DNA from 4 places in the Cobetia sp. 5-11-6-3 genome. Region 1 is predicted to be linked to each of the others. Evidence: predicted binding sites of a transcription regulator. Region 1 holds the regulator's gene; each other region holds the start of a gene.
What was found. Region 1 encodes PhoB, which activates phosphate uptake and scavenging genes when phosphate is short. Its sites were predicted from a motif close to TGTCATANNNNTGTCANA; they were not measured.
Positions count from the first base shown of each region.

Region 2: HXS66_RS00925 (glycosyltransferase family 1 protein) is a predicted target of PhoB. The motif match lies at 1,584-1,601, and genes of this name have one in related genera.
Region 3: HXS66_RS12880 (bifunctional 2',3'-cyclic-nucleotide 2'-phosphodiesterase/3'-nucleotidase) is a predicted target of PhoB. The motif match lies at 1,653-1,670, and genes of this name have one in related genera.
Region 4: HXS66_RS14285 (UTRA domain-containing protein) is a predicted target of PhoB. The motif match lies at 1,704-1,721, and genes of this name have one in related genera.

Region 1 covers NZ_BLWJ01000005.1:90,874-94,080, reverse strand. The annotation lists gene phoR (phosphate regulon sensor histidine kinase PhoR) at 1-984, opposite strand, end outside; gene phoB (phosphate regulon transcriptional regulator PhoB) at 992-1,681, opposite strand; gene ubiA (4-hydroxybenzoate octaprenyltransferase) at 1,909-2,790, opposite strand; gene HXS66_RS10125 (chorismate lyase) at 2,821-3,207, opposite strand, start outside.
Region 2 covers NZ_BLWJ01000001.1:242,155-245,361, forward strand. The annotation lists gene HXS66_RS00915 (acyltransferase) at 1-375, shown strand, start outside; gene HXS66_RS00920 (LysM peptidoglycan-binding domain-containing protein) at 362-1,312, shown strand; gene HXS66_RS00925 (glycosyltransferase family 1 protein) at 1,665-2,822, shown strand; gene HXS66_RS00930 (phosphatase PAP2 family protein) at 2,794-3,207, shown strand, end outside.
Region 3 covers NZ_BLWJ01000007.1:152,625-155,831, reverse strand. The annotation lists gene HXS66_RS12890 (AraC family transcriptional regulator) at 1-214, opposite strand, end outside; gene HXS66_RS12885 (MFS transporter) at 407-1,615, shown strand; gene HXS66_RS12880 (bifunctional 2',3'-cyclic-nucleotide 2'-phosphodiesterase/3'-nucleotidase) at 1,807-3,207, shown strand, end outside.
Region 4 covers NZ_BLWJ01000008.1:270,930-274,136, forward strand. The annotation lists gene HXS66_RS14275 (alkaline phosphatase family protein) at 1-136, opposite strand, end outside; gene HXS66_RS14280 (ABC transporter substrate-binding protein) at 229-1,317, opposite strand; gene HXS66_RS14285 (UTRA domain-containing protein) at 1,885-2,655, shown strand; gene HXS66_RS14290 (MFS transporter) at 2,851-3,207, opposite strand, start outside.

The DNA of each region.
Region 1 (3,207 bases):
ATTGAAGACCAGATTCGAGATCGCGCTTCTCAGCTCCTGCTCCTCACCCATCAGGGCCAGTCCGGGCTCGACCTCCACCGTGATGACATGCCGCTCCTTCGAGAGGCCTTCGGCATCTTCCCGGATACGTGTCAGCAGCTGTGCCATGTCGATGCGACGTCCTTCGCCCGACAGCTCGTCGGTCTCCAGGCGCGACAGGGTCAGCAGATCCTCGACGAGGTGCTGCATGCGGTCGGTCTGACTCTGCATCTGTCCCAGGCCACGCTGCCAGCGCGGGGGCAGGTCATCGGCATAGTCGGAATAGGTCTCGAGGTAGCCGGCCAGTACCGTCAGCGGCGTGCGCAGCTCATGGGAGACATTGGCCACGAAGTCGCGGCGCATTTCCTCGAGACGGTAGAGGCGGGTGACATCACGCACCATCACCAGGCGCTCGTTGTCACCGAACAGGGTGATGGAGATCTGCAGGGTCAGGTTGTCGGAGAGCGGCGATTGCAGGGTCAGCGGCTCACGATAGGCCAGCCGATTGAAGTAATCGATGAACACGGGGTCACGCAGATAGTTGGTGACGTGCTGGCCGCGGTCGTGACTGGCCTTGAGGCCGATCAACTGCTCGGCAGCGCTGTTCCACCACTCCATGTCGCCGTGGTTGTCGAGCATCACCAGGCCATCGCGCATCGCTTCCGAGGATTCCTGGATGCGGTTGAGGATACTGCGCAGTCGCTCCTGTGCCTGACGCTGACCCTTCTGGTAGCGATACAGACGATCGAGCAGATCCCCCCAGACGCCATCGCCGGGCGGCGGCTCTTCATGGGGGTTGGTGATCAGCCAGGTGTAGAGACTCTTGAGGTGCTTGAGATGGACGAACAGGTACAGCGCCAGCCCCAGCGCCAGGCCCCAGCCCAGCAGGCCGAGCAGTCCGCCGACCAGCCCGAAGCCGCCCGCCAGATAGCCCAGCCGCCATAGCTCGTTCGTCCAGTAGCGCATCCGCGTCTCAGGCCTGGGCGCTGAAGCGATAACCGGTACCGCGGACGGTCTGGATCAAGTGCTGATGCCCCTCGCCCAGCGCCTTGCGCAGACGACGAATGTGCACGTCCACGGTGCGCTCCTCGACATAGACATTGCCGCCCCAGACCTGATCCAGCAGCTGGCTGCGGGTGTAGGCGCGCTCCTGATGGGTCATGAAGAACTGCAGCAGGCGGTATTCGGTGGGGCCGACCTCCAGGGAGTTGCCGTGTGCGGTCACGCGGTGGCTGGCGGGGTCGAGCATCAGACCCTCGACTTCCACCGACTCCTCGACGCCCTTGGGCGTGGTGCGGCGCAGCACGGCCTTGAGGCGTGCCACCAGCTCGCGTGGCGAGAAGGGCTTAGTGATGTAATCGTCCGCCCCGGCCTCGAGCCCCTGGATCTTGTTGTCTTCCTCGCCCTTGGCGGTGAGCAGGATGATCGGCAGCTCCGCCGTGGTCTCGTCACGCTTGAGGCGGCGCGCCAGTTCCAGCCCGCTGGTGCCGGGCATCATCCAGTCCAGCAACAGCAGATCGGGCTTTTCATCGACGACGATGGCGTGGGCGTCCTGGGCATTGTCGGCCTCCAGCACGCGGTAATCCGCCATTTCCAGGGCGACGGCGATCATCTCGCGTATCGAGGATTCGTCGTCGACAATCAGTACGGTCTTGGAGCTCATCGCTAGATCCCATGCAGCAGTCGGCGCACGCGCCAGAATGACAAGTCGATGACGATTACAACCTGCTTATATGACAGTGAGATGACAATCGCCAGCTTGGCAGCTTGCCGCCCGGCTTGCCAGCGAGTCCCTCAACTCTATCAAGGCGTGAATGTCACGCCTCGCCGCACGAGGAAGGTCGCTGGCAGACCGGATGAGGACTCGGGCCCGTTGGCCGGAAAGAGGGATCAGGCAGCTGGCCAGGTCGCCAGCGCGATGCCCGCGAAGATCAGCAGGCCGGACCAGTGGTTGTTGAGAAATGCCTGGAAGCAGGGGCCACGCTCCCGCTCGCGAATCAGGCGCTGCTGCCAGACGAAGGTCACGGCCGCCGCGGTCAGCCCCAGCCAGTAGAAGCCGCCCAGCGCCAGGTGCAGGCCGATGCCGATCAACACCGCCAGCATGCCCAGCTGCAGCAGACCGATCATCAACTTGTCGACGCGGCCGAACAGGACGGCGGTGGACTTGATGCCGACCTTGAGGTCGTCATTGCGATCGACCATCGCATAGGCGGTGTCGTAGGCCACCGTCCACATCAGATTGGCCGCGAACAGCCACCAGCCATAGGTCGGCACCTCCTCAAGCGTCGCCGCGAAGGCCATCGGAATCGCCCAGCCGAAGGCGGCACCCAGCACCACCTGCGGCAGATGATGGAAGCGCTTCATGAACGGATAGCTGGCCGCCAGCAGCACGGCGACGATCGACAGCAGCACCGTGGTCAGGTTGGTGAAGCACACCAGCACGAAGGCGGCCGCGACCAGCACACCGAACAGGGTCAGCGCCTCGCGCTCCGTGATGCGTCCTGAGGTCAGCGGGCGATCCCGGGTGCGTTCGACATGCTTGTCCCAGTGGCGATCCGCGTAGTCGTTGATCACGCAGCCGGCGGCACGCATCAGATAGACGCCAGCCACGAAGATCAGCAGCGTATCGCGGTCCGGTAGCCCATCGGCCGCCAGCCACAGGGCCCAGAGGGTCGGCCACATCAGCAGCCAGGTGCCGATGGGGCGGTCCAGACGAGTCAGGGCGAGGTAATCGGCCAGTTTGGACGGGCGGGAAGCGGATGACGCTGACATCAGGACTCCTGATCGAACGGCAGTGGGGAATCAGAGTTCCAGAGCGTGCTGGAACCGAGGGGTGAAACCTTCCTGGACCAGTACCCGGAAGCGACCGTGCGAGAACATCGAGCGGCGCATCCACAGGCTGGCGGTGCGTGCCAGCGGCTGCGTGCTGGCAAGCCTCAGTGGCGCCCGGCTGACATCGATGGCGCTGCGGGTCAGGTCGGGCTGGCGGAACAGCCAATGGCCCAGCGAGCCTTCGCCGAGCGTCGAAAGACGGTGGCCATGGGCCAGGTCCAGCGCCGCCAGCGAGCGCGCGATCACCCAGGGCTCATCGCCATGACACAAGGCCACTTCGCGCCGCCAGACATGGCGTCGTGGCGCGATACCCAGTATCCGCGCCTCATCACGCCGGGCAGGGCCGGTGTCCTGCAG
Region 2 (3,207 bases), on a different contig from region 1:
TTCAACTTCGTGGAAGGCACGCGCTTCACGTCAGGCAAGCATGATCAACAGCAAAGCCCGTACACTCATCTGCTCAGGCCGCGCGCCGGCGGCAGCGCTCAGGTGATCAGCATTCTCGGCGACCGCCTGTCAGGCATACTCGACGCCACGCTGGACTATCGTCACGCCAGCGCGAGCTTCTGGGAGTTTCTGTGTGGCAAGGGGGGAGATATCCATCTGGATATCGTGCAACGCCCGGTGGAACCCTGGATGCTGAACGGGGATTATCACGCGGACGCTGCCTACCGCGAACGGTTTCAGCAATGGCTCAATCAGGTCTGGAAGGACAAGGATGCCCGACTGTCACGTGCAGGACACGACATTGAACAACTCTGACATGCCCCACGAGCCGCTGGGCGCTGTGCGCCTGACCGTGGGCGCCATCTCGACATTTCTCCACAGGACATCTCGCGCGCCGCTGCGGCTACTGGCGTGGCTGAGCCTGGCACTGTGGCTGACAGGCTGCGCCACCGGCAGCTACTCCGGCTCACCGGCAGGCCAATGGATCACGATCCAGAAGGGCGACACCCTGGGGCAGATCGCACGCGACGCTGACATTCCCCTGTTGCGCCTCACCCGCTTCAACCCCGGCGTCAAGATCCGTGACCTCAAGGTCGGGCAGCGCATCCTGGTGCCCACCGCGCGTGAGCGTGCCCCCTCCGGTGGCCCCTATCGCTATCAGCTGCGCCCCGGGGACACCTACTCGAAGATAGGCCGTTACTTCGGAGCCAATCCTCAGCGCATCCAGACCGCCAACCCGGGGCTTCCCCCCAATGACCTGAAAGTCGGCACCCTGATCTCGGTTCCCCTCAATGGTGGCCCCAGCCGAAGCGCTTCCAATGCGCGTGCCAGCGGCGGCAGTCTCGTGGCACGCCCGGATCCGGGTCCGCTGAAGAAGCCGCGTCAATCGTGGCGCTGGCCTGCCGCCGGCGAAGTCATCAGCGAATTCGGCACCAACCGCAATGGCCAACTGGCCCCGATGCGGATTCGCACGGCCGGCAATGGGGTCGCCAGCGCGCCGGCCAGCGGTGAAGTCCGCTTTGCCGACAACATGCGGCAATTGGGCAATGTGGTCATCCTCCACCATTCAGGCAATCTGCAGAGCGTATTGGCGCAGTGCGGAGAGATACTGGTCAAGGTCGGTCAGCAGGTCACGCCGGGCACCCCGCTGTGTCGCATGGCACGTCGCAATGACGGTCAGCCTGAACTGCTCTTCGACGTGCGCCATGGCGGCAAGCCGATCAATCCACGCGAGCTGCTCGAGAAACGCTGAAACTGGGGCTGCCGGCCTCACTGGCGAGCCCTTCAGGGGCTCGCCTTGCCAAACGAGCGTCGGGCATGCCTCGCCCACGGCGTCCTTCATGCCGCGCCTGTCGCCCCCGTGTCAGTTTCGGCCAGCGTGATTGGTCTTTGAGCTGTGAACTGTGAACTGTGACCTGTGACCGCCTTGAATCCGCTGCCTCCTGGCAGCATTGCCTGCTGGAGATTGCCCGCGGGAGATTGCCCGCTGGAGTGACCGCGGCTGCAACGACACCTGCGTGGGGTGTCATCACTTCGTCACCTCGCTGTTATGCAGGCGTCACTCCCATGGCCAATACTTCGTTCAAAGGTCATCAGGAGCCGTCATGGAGCGTATCGCCTTTGTCAGTGAAACCTGGCACCCGGAAATCAATGGCGTGGCTCACACGCTGAGCCATCTGTGCGATCAACTCATCACGCGGGGCTGCGAGCTGCAGCTCGTGCGGCCCGCACCCCGCGACGGCAACCATGAACCACGAGTCGCGCAGGAGCTACAGGTACGCGGCTTCCGTCTTCCGGGCTATGACACCGTCCAGATCGGCGCCCCTGCCCTGAGACGGCTGACGGCCCTGTGGCGCCAGCATCCGCCCTCCGTCATCTACATCGCCACCGAGGGACCGCTGGGGATCAGTGCCCTGATGGTCGCGCGTCGCCTCGGCGTGCCCGTGGTGGCAGGCTTTCATACCAATTTCGACCAGTACAGCACCCACTATCATCTCAGGGCATTACGCCCCCTGGTACGTCAGGGGCTGAAGCACTTCCACAATGCCGCCAACCTGACACTGGTCCCGACACGCACCCAGGCCACCACTCTCGCGCAACAGGGTTTCAACCATGTCCGGGTCGTGGGACGCGGGCTGGATTGTCAGCGCTTCTCGCCCGTTCATCGCAGTGAAGCGCTGCGTCGCCAGTGGGGCGTCGGCCCTCAGCAGCCCGTCGCGCTGCATGTCGGCCGCCTGGCGGCGGAAAAGAACATCGAGCTGTTGATTCGCAGCTACGAGGCCATGCAGGCCGTGCAGCCGGATATCGCGCTGGTACTGGTGGGCGATGGCCCGCTGCGCGAACGCCTTGAGCAACGCCTGCCGGAGGCGATCTTCGCCGGCTTCCAGACCGGCGAGGCGCTGGCTGCCCATTACGCCAGTGCCGACCTGTTCCTGTTCCCCTCGCTGTCGGAGACCTTCGGCAACGTGGTGCTGGAAGCCATGGCCAGTGGATTGGCCGTAGTGGCCTTCGACTACGCGGCCGCTGCGGAAGTGATCCGCGATGACCACCAGGGGTTGCTGGCCCCCTGCACCCAGCCGGACAGATTCATCGAACAGGCAGTGGAAGTCTGCCAGCGACCAGCGCGTATCGCACGTCTCGGAAGAGCGGCCCGTGTACGCGTCGAGCCCATGGCCTGGAGCCAGGTCGCCGAGCATTTTCTTGCCTGTCTACGCCTCGCCGAGGAGAAGCCCGATGCACGATCGCAGCCTTCCCGTCTTTGAGCGACTCGACCTGCTGGAGTGGCGGCTGTGTCGCCAGGTGGCACGTCTGGCGCTGTATCGGCCGATCCTGACCCTCTTTCGCGTGGTCTCGCGCCTCGGTGACTGGCCCGTCTGGTTGCTGCTGACACTCAGCCTGCCCTTCCATCACGTGCAAGGTGGCTGGTTGATGCTGGAATTCGGACTGGCGGCGGGGGCCGGCGCCCTTTTGTATCGCGCCCTCAAGACCCGGCTGTGCCGTGAGCGCCCCTTCATCACCTTCACGACCATCCAATGCACCATGCCACCGCTGGATCGCTACAGCTTTCCAAGTGGCCATACACTGCATGCGGTGCTGTTTGCCAGCCTGACGGCTCAGCAGCTACCGGAACTGGCCATTCTCGTCACG
Region 3 (3,207 bases), on a different contig from region 1:
TGCGATGCTGGTGGATCGGGACTTCCATCACCTGTTGTCCGGTATCCACATGCAGGGCACTGGCCGGAATCTCGTAGATGTCCGGGTCATGTTCGCAGACGCTGCTGGAGAAGGGCACGGAGGAGTGACCGCTGGCGACTCCTGACGATGAGGTTGCGTCTCGCGTGGCAAGGGAAATCGGCGTCGCGGAGGTCCTAGAGGAGGTGGCTGACATGTCGGCTCGCAGATTGTCTGATTTCAGGTATCTGATGTCATGATGGCTCAATTCTGCAGCGATATTGGCGATTACGCTATCGTTAATCTGCGCGGGAATTCACCTTTGATGTGTCGTCCCGCTATCTGTCCGTTCCAAGTTCGCTGCGAGCGTCTCATGACTGAACTCTGCCACTCTTCTCCTGTTCGGCGATTGAGCCATCCTGCCGTGTTGATCGCCGGCATCCTGATGATTGCCATGAATCTGCGTGCGCCCTTTACCAGTATCGCGCCGTTGCTTGAGCGTCTGCAGGCGGCGCTGGGCTTCAATGCCACGGCGGCAGGGTTGCTGATGATTCTGCCGCTGTTGGCGTTCGTCGTGGTGTCCCCCTGGGTACCCCGTCTTGCACGGCATGTGGGGCTTGAGCGCAGTGTCTTCCTTGCCTTGCTGGCGATCGCCGCCGGCATCGTGCTGCGGGTGCAGGGCAACACGCTGGCGCTCTATGTGGGGATCGCCTTGATCGGGGCGGGCATCGCGGTGGGCAATGTGCTGTTGCCCAGTCTGGTCAAACGCAGCTTTCCCCGACACATCGCGCTGCTGACCTCCTGCTATGTGCTGACCATGGGCATCATGGCCGCCATCGCCTCGGCGGTGATGGTGCCGCTGGCGCAGGATAGTGCGGATGGCTGGCAGTTCGCGATGCTCATCGTGGTCATCCTGCCAGTGGTGACGATGGTGGTGTGGTGGCCACAGTTGTCGCATCGCTCCCTACCGACGGCGGCGAAGGAAGCCGAGAAGGTAGCCGAGAAGGGTGCCGCGCGGCCGGTGCGTCAGGCAGCCGTGTGGCGCTCGCCACTGGCCTGGCAGGTGACGCTGTTCATGGGGATCAATTCGCTGCTGTTCTATACCGTCAACAGCTGGCTGCCGAGCATGCTGGCGGACAACGGCTTTTCCCCCGAAAAGGCGGGATCGTTGCACGGCCTGCTGCAGCTGGCCTCGGCCTTGCCGGGGCTGATTCTGGTGCCCCTGATGCCGCGCCTGAAGGATCAACGCCTGATCGCCTTCGCGACGCCTTGCATGTCGCTGGCAGGGTTCATCGGGCTGTGGCTGATGCCGGGGTGGGCGCTGGTGTGGGTCTTGCTGCTCGGTGCGGGGTCCGGGGCCAGCTTCATTCTCGCCCTGTCGTTCATGGGGCTCAGGGCGCGCGATGCCATGCAATCGGCGTCGCTGTCGAGCATGGCGCAGACCCTGGGCTACCTGCTCGCGGCCATGGGGCCGCCGTTGATCGGGGCGCTCTACGATCGGCAGGGTGACTGGCAGCTGGCATTGATGGTGTGTGCCTCCCTCAGTGTGCTGATGGCGGGAATCGGCTGGTTGGCGGGCAGGGACCGCCAGTTGCCTGAGGCGTCGGCATCTGAATAATGGAGCGCTGCCCCCAAGGGGCACTGGCATATCCCCCCATGACAAGGAAGTGAGAGATGGCGAATGCTTCATCGGCTAGCGAAGATCAACGGGCGTCTGACGCGCCAGGTGTTGCGCAGCACCCCGGACGTCGGCGCAAGCCCCATTTGCGGGCAGCCATCCTTGGCCTGGCCAGCCTCGGAGGTATCTTCATGATCGCTCAGCCAGCCAATGCCGCGACGCTGTCACTGCGCGTGATCGAGACCACCGACATCCACGCCAACGTGATGGATTACGACTATTACAAGGATCGTCCCAGCGTGCGCATCGGCCTGGTGAGGGCGGCGAGCCTGATCCAGCAGGCGCGTTCCGAGGTGGCCAACAGCGTGTTGCTGGACAACGGGGACCTCATTCAGGGCAGCCCAATGGGCGATTACATGGCGGCGGAAGGTCTCGAGGAGGGTGATGTCTTCCCGGCCTACAAGGTCATGAATCAGCTGGATTACGATGTCGGCAACATCGGCAATCATGAGTTCAATTACGGGCTCGAGTATCTCGAACGGGCGCTTTCCGGCGCGCAGTTCCCCTATGTGAACGCCAACCTGCTGGATGCCACGACCGGCGAGCCGTACTTCACGCCTTATCAGATCACCCCCCATGCCTTCACCGACGGTGAAGGCAACGCTCAGACGTTGAAGATCGGCTATATCGGCTTTGCGCCGCCGCAGGTGATGACCTGGGATCGCAAGCACCTCAAGGGCCGCCTGACGGCCGAGGACATCACCGAGAGCGCCCGGCGCTGGGTGCCCGAGATGCGCCGGGCGGGCGCGGATGTGGTGATCGCCATCCCGCACTCCGGCATCTCGACCGACCCTTACCGGGTGATGGCCGAGAATTCGGTATATTACCTCTCGCAGGTCGAGGGCATCGATGGCATCGCCTTCGGGCATGCCCATGCGGTCTTCCCCAGCGAGGAATTTGCCGAGGTGCCGGGGGCCGACATCGCCAAGGGCACCCTCAATGGGGTGCCGGCGATGATGCCAGGGCATTGGGGCAGCCATGTGGGCGTGATGGATCTCGAACTGAGCAATGACTCGGGCCAGTGGCGGGTGGTAAGTGGCCAGACAGAGGCACGCCCGATTCAGGTGGGTGGCGAGGCGCAGGTGGGGGAAGATGCCGAACTGGCGGCGTTGGTCGAGCATGAGCACGACGCCACGCGGGAGTACGTCAACCGCAGCATCGGTCGCGCCAGTGCGGCGATGAAGAGCTATCTGGCGCTGGTGCAGGACGACCCGACGATCCAGATCGTCAATCGTGCCCAGGCTGATTACGTCAAACGCTTCGTCGAAGGCGACCCGGATCTGGAAGGCTTGCCGATTCTCTCGGCGGCCGCGCCGTTCAAGGTCGGTGGCCGTCACAATGATCCGACCCAATTCACCGAGATGGAGGCCGGCGAGCTGAGCTTCCGCAATGCCGCCGACCTCTATCTCTATCCGAATACGCTGGTGGCGCTCAAGGTTACCGGCAAGGAAGTGCGGGAATGGCTCGAGTGCAGTGCCGGGCAGTTCCATCGCATTGACCCGAATCTCGCCACGCCCCAGCCCCTGATCAAC
Region 4 (3,207 bases), on a different contig from region 1:
TCGCTGGCAGTTCGCACTCCAGCGACTGGTACTGCCCGCGACCGGCCTCGACCAGGGCGCTCAGATAGCCCATGGCATGCCGGCCCACTGCATGGTTGAGGCCATCGAGCACGACAAGAATGACACGCTGGGACATGAAGACTCCGTGAAGCTCAAGACGGCACCGTGTGGACGGTGCCGTCTGTCAGGGTGGTGCGCGCTCTATCCGCTCTGGACAGAGGCCGGGGGTCACTGCTGGTGGATCAGTACCTGGGACTGCCACTGACGCGGCAGCTGTCGGGCACTGGCTTCCCAGCCGGCGAAGTCCTGTACCGGGCGGGCATTGGCGTACTGCTCGTTGGGCAGCAGCTTGGCGGCGATGTCTTCCGGCAGGGTCAGGTGCTCGGCGCGGATCGGGCGGGCGTAACCTGCCGCCAGGTTCAGCTGGCCGGCATCTGACAGGATGTACTCACGCGCCAGCTTGGCGGCGTTCGGGTGAGCGGCATGCTTGTTGATGATGGTGGCGTAGCCCGAGGTAACGGAGGCATCCGAGGGGATGACCACCTCGAAGGTGTCGCGGTTGATCTGATCGCGATAGTTGAGCGCGTTGAAATCCCACAGCAGTGCGACCTCCACCTCGCCCTTCTCCAGGTTGGCGATGCTCGGCTCGGCCAGTGACAGGCGTCCCTGGCGGGCCAGTTCGGCGAACACTTCCAGACCCGGCGTCAGGTCTGACTCGCTGCCGCCATTGGCGAAGGCTGCGGCCAGGATGGCGTTGTTGGCCTGGGACGCCTTGCCGACCGCGCCGACGGAGACCTTGTAATCACCATTGGCGAGATCCGCGAAGGAAGCGGGGCGCTGATCTTCACTGACGAGTGTCTTGTTGATCATCAGGGAAATGGTGCCGGTGTAGCCCAGCATCCACTCACCATCTTCATCCTTGGCCCAGTCGGGGATCTCGTCCCAGGTGGTCGGCTTGTAGGCTTGAGTCACGCCCTGCTTGACCGCGATGGGGCCGAAGGCGAAGCCCACGTCACCGATATCTGCCGTGGCGTTTTCGCCTTCGGCCTTGAACTTGGCGACTTCCTCGGCGGAGCTCATGTCGGTATCGCTGTGCGCGATGGAATACTTCGACTCGAGGTCTGCCCAGGTGTCCTTCCAGTTGGCCCAGCTGTCCGGCATGCCGACGCTGTCGACGCGGCCTTCTGTCTGGGCGGCCTTGAGCAGTGCTTCCGGCACTTCAGCGGCACTGACGGAGGCGCTGCTCAGCAGGGTGGCCATGAGGGCCGAGACCATCAGGCCGGCGGTACGGGGCGAGGTAGCGGTGAACGACTTCAATGACAATCCTCCCAGACGGGGTAATCAACGGATGCGAGAGTGCATTCCTGGCCAGTGAGCCGCCGAGGCGAGCAGGCAGGCGAGATGGGGTCAAAGCTGGTTCTTGTCCTGCGCAGTCTTCCTCGAGACCTGCCACCTAAATTTCTGTGGTCTAGTTCAGTCTCGGGGCTGACATGACTTTACGCAGCGGTTGTGACAGTCGCGTGTCGTCACTATGTCAGTGTCGTGGCAATGAGCCATCAGCCATCAGCCATCAGCCATACACGTTTTGACGCAACGCTGCGTGGTGCCGGCTGATTTCCTGACAAATCCCTGCATGACAGCGTGCTCCTGTGCTAGATATCCGCCTCGGATTCTCACGCGCAGCACACAGGAAAGCCTTGCGCTGTCACCGGATCGTCATGCCTGTGTCATGGTGCTCGGCGAGCGTGGGCTGACTCGCCTGGCGACATCTACACTAGACCACAGCGATCGCGATTCTCGGGCCTTGTCATGATGGACACCTTGGATGACATGCAAGTGACTCGCCAGAAATCGCTCTCTTTCGTTATCTTTCAGGAACTTCGCATGCCTTCATCATCGATCGAGCCCACAGGTGACGACGCAACTTCCCTGACGCGCACGGCGGATTTGCCCGTCACCGGGCTCAAGGGCAGGCTGCTGAACCATCTTGAAGCAGCGCCGCTGCATGCCTCGCAGCGTCTGCCGTCCGAGCGTGAGATGATCGAGCGGTTCGGCACCACGCGAGTCACCTTGCGAGATGCCTTGCTGCAGCTGGAAGCGGAAGGGAGAATCTATCGCGAGAACCGCCGCGGCTGGTTCGTCTCGCCGCCGCGCCTCAGGTATGACCTGCTGGCATGTCTGCCTTTTCACGAGATGGTGCAGTCGCAGCAGCGGGTCGCTTCCACCGAGGTGCTGTCCGCTCAGGAAGTTCCCGCTGATGAGGTGATCGCCCAGCGTCTGGGAATTGCACGGGGTGCCGGGGTCTATCGCATCACGCGAGTGCGGCGCATCGATGGCCGGCGGGTGCTGCACGTCTGTCATCACCTGCGACGCGACTGCTTCCCCGGTATTCTCGATTTCGATCTCTCGGCGCATTCGCTGACGACGCTCTACCTTCACCAGTACGCCATTCGCATCCGGCGCGTGAGCTTCGAGCTGGCCTCCAGCGTGTTCGACGCCGAGACGGCCGTCGCCCTGAATGCGGCACCGGGTAGCCCGGCGCAGCGCATCACGCGGATCAACTTCGATCAGAATGGCCGTGCAGTGGACTGCGATGATGAACACTGGCGTCACGATGCCATCGAGTTGACGTTATCCGCCGCACCACAACGCTAGAGGGCAATCTGGCGACATACGCCACCAGTCTCCGGGACTTTCCTTCAACTCGACGAAAACGCCCGCAAGTCCTCCTCTGACGGGAAGGCTTGCGGGCGTTGTGGTAATGACCTCATCCAGTAGCGATCTGGGCGTGACATCAGTGGGTGCGTGGCAATCCTGCGAGGCTTGTGGGTTCAGTTGACAGCTTCCGGCTCATGCCGTCGGCAGAGGTGCAGATTTACTGGAAGCAGGGGGCTTCGACATGTCGGCAAGGGAAATGCCACTCGTCTCAGGCAGTCTGAGACCACCGATCAAGGCGACTCCAGCTATCGCGATCAAGTACCAGGCGGGTGCCAGATGGTTGCCGCTCAAGTCGATGAGCCAAGTGGCAACCAGCGGTGCGGTGCCGCCGAAGATCGTATAGGCCACGTTATAGCTGAGTGCCGAAGCGGTATAGCGCACACGAGTGGGAAACTGTTCCGAGAGCAGCGAGGCGGTGACCACGCCGCACAAGACTGCGCCGACTGCCATCAATGACGCACCGAGCATCGAGGCCCACAAGGTGCCGCT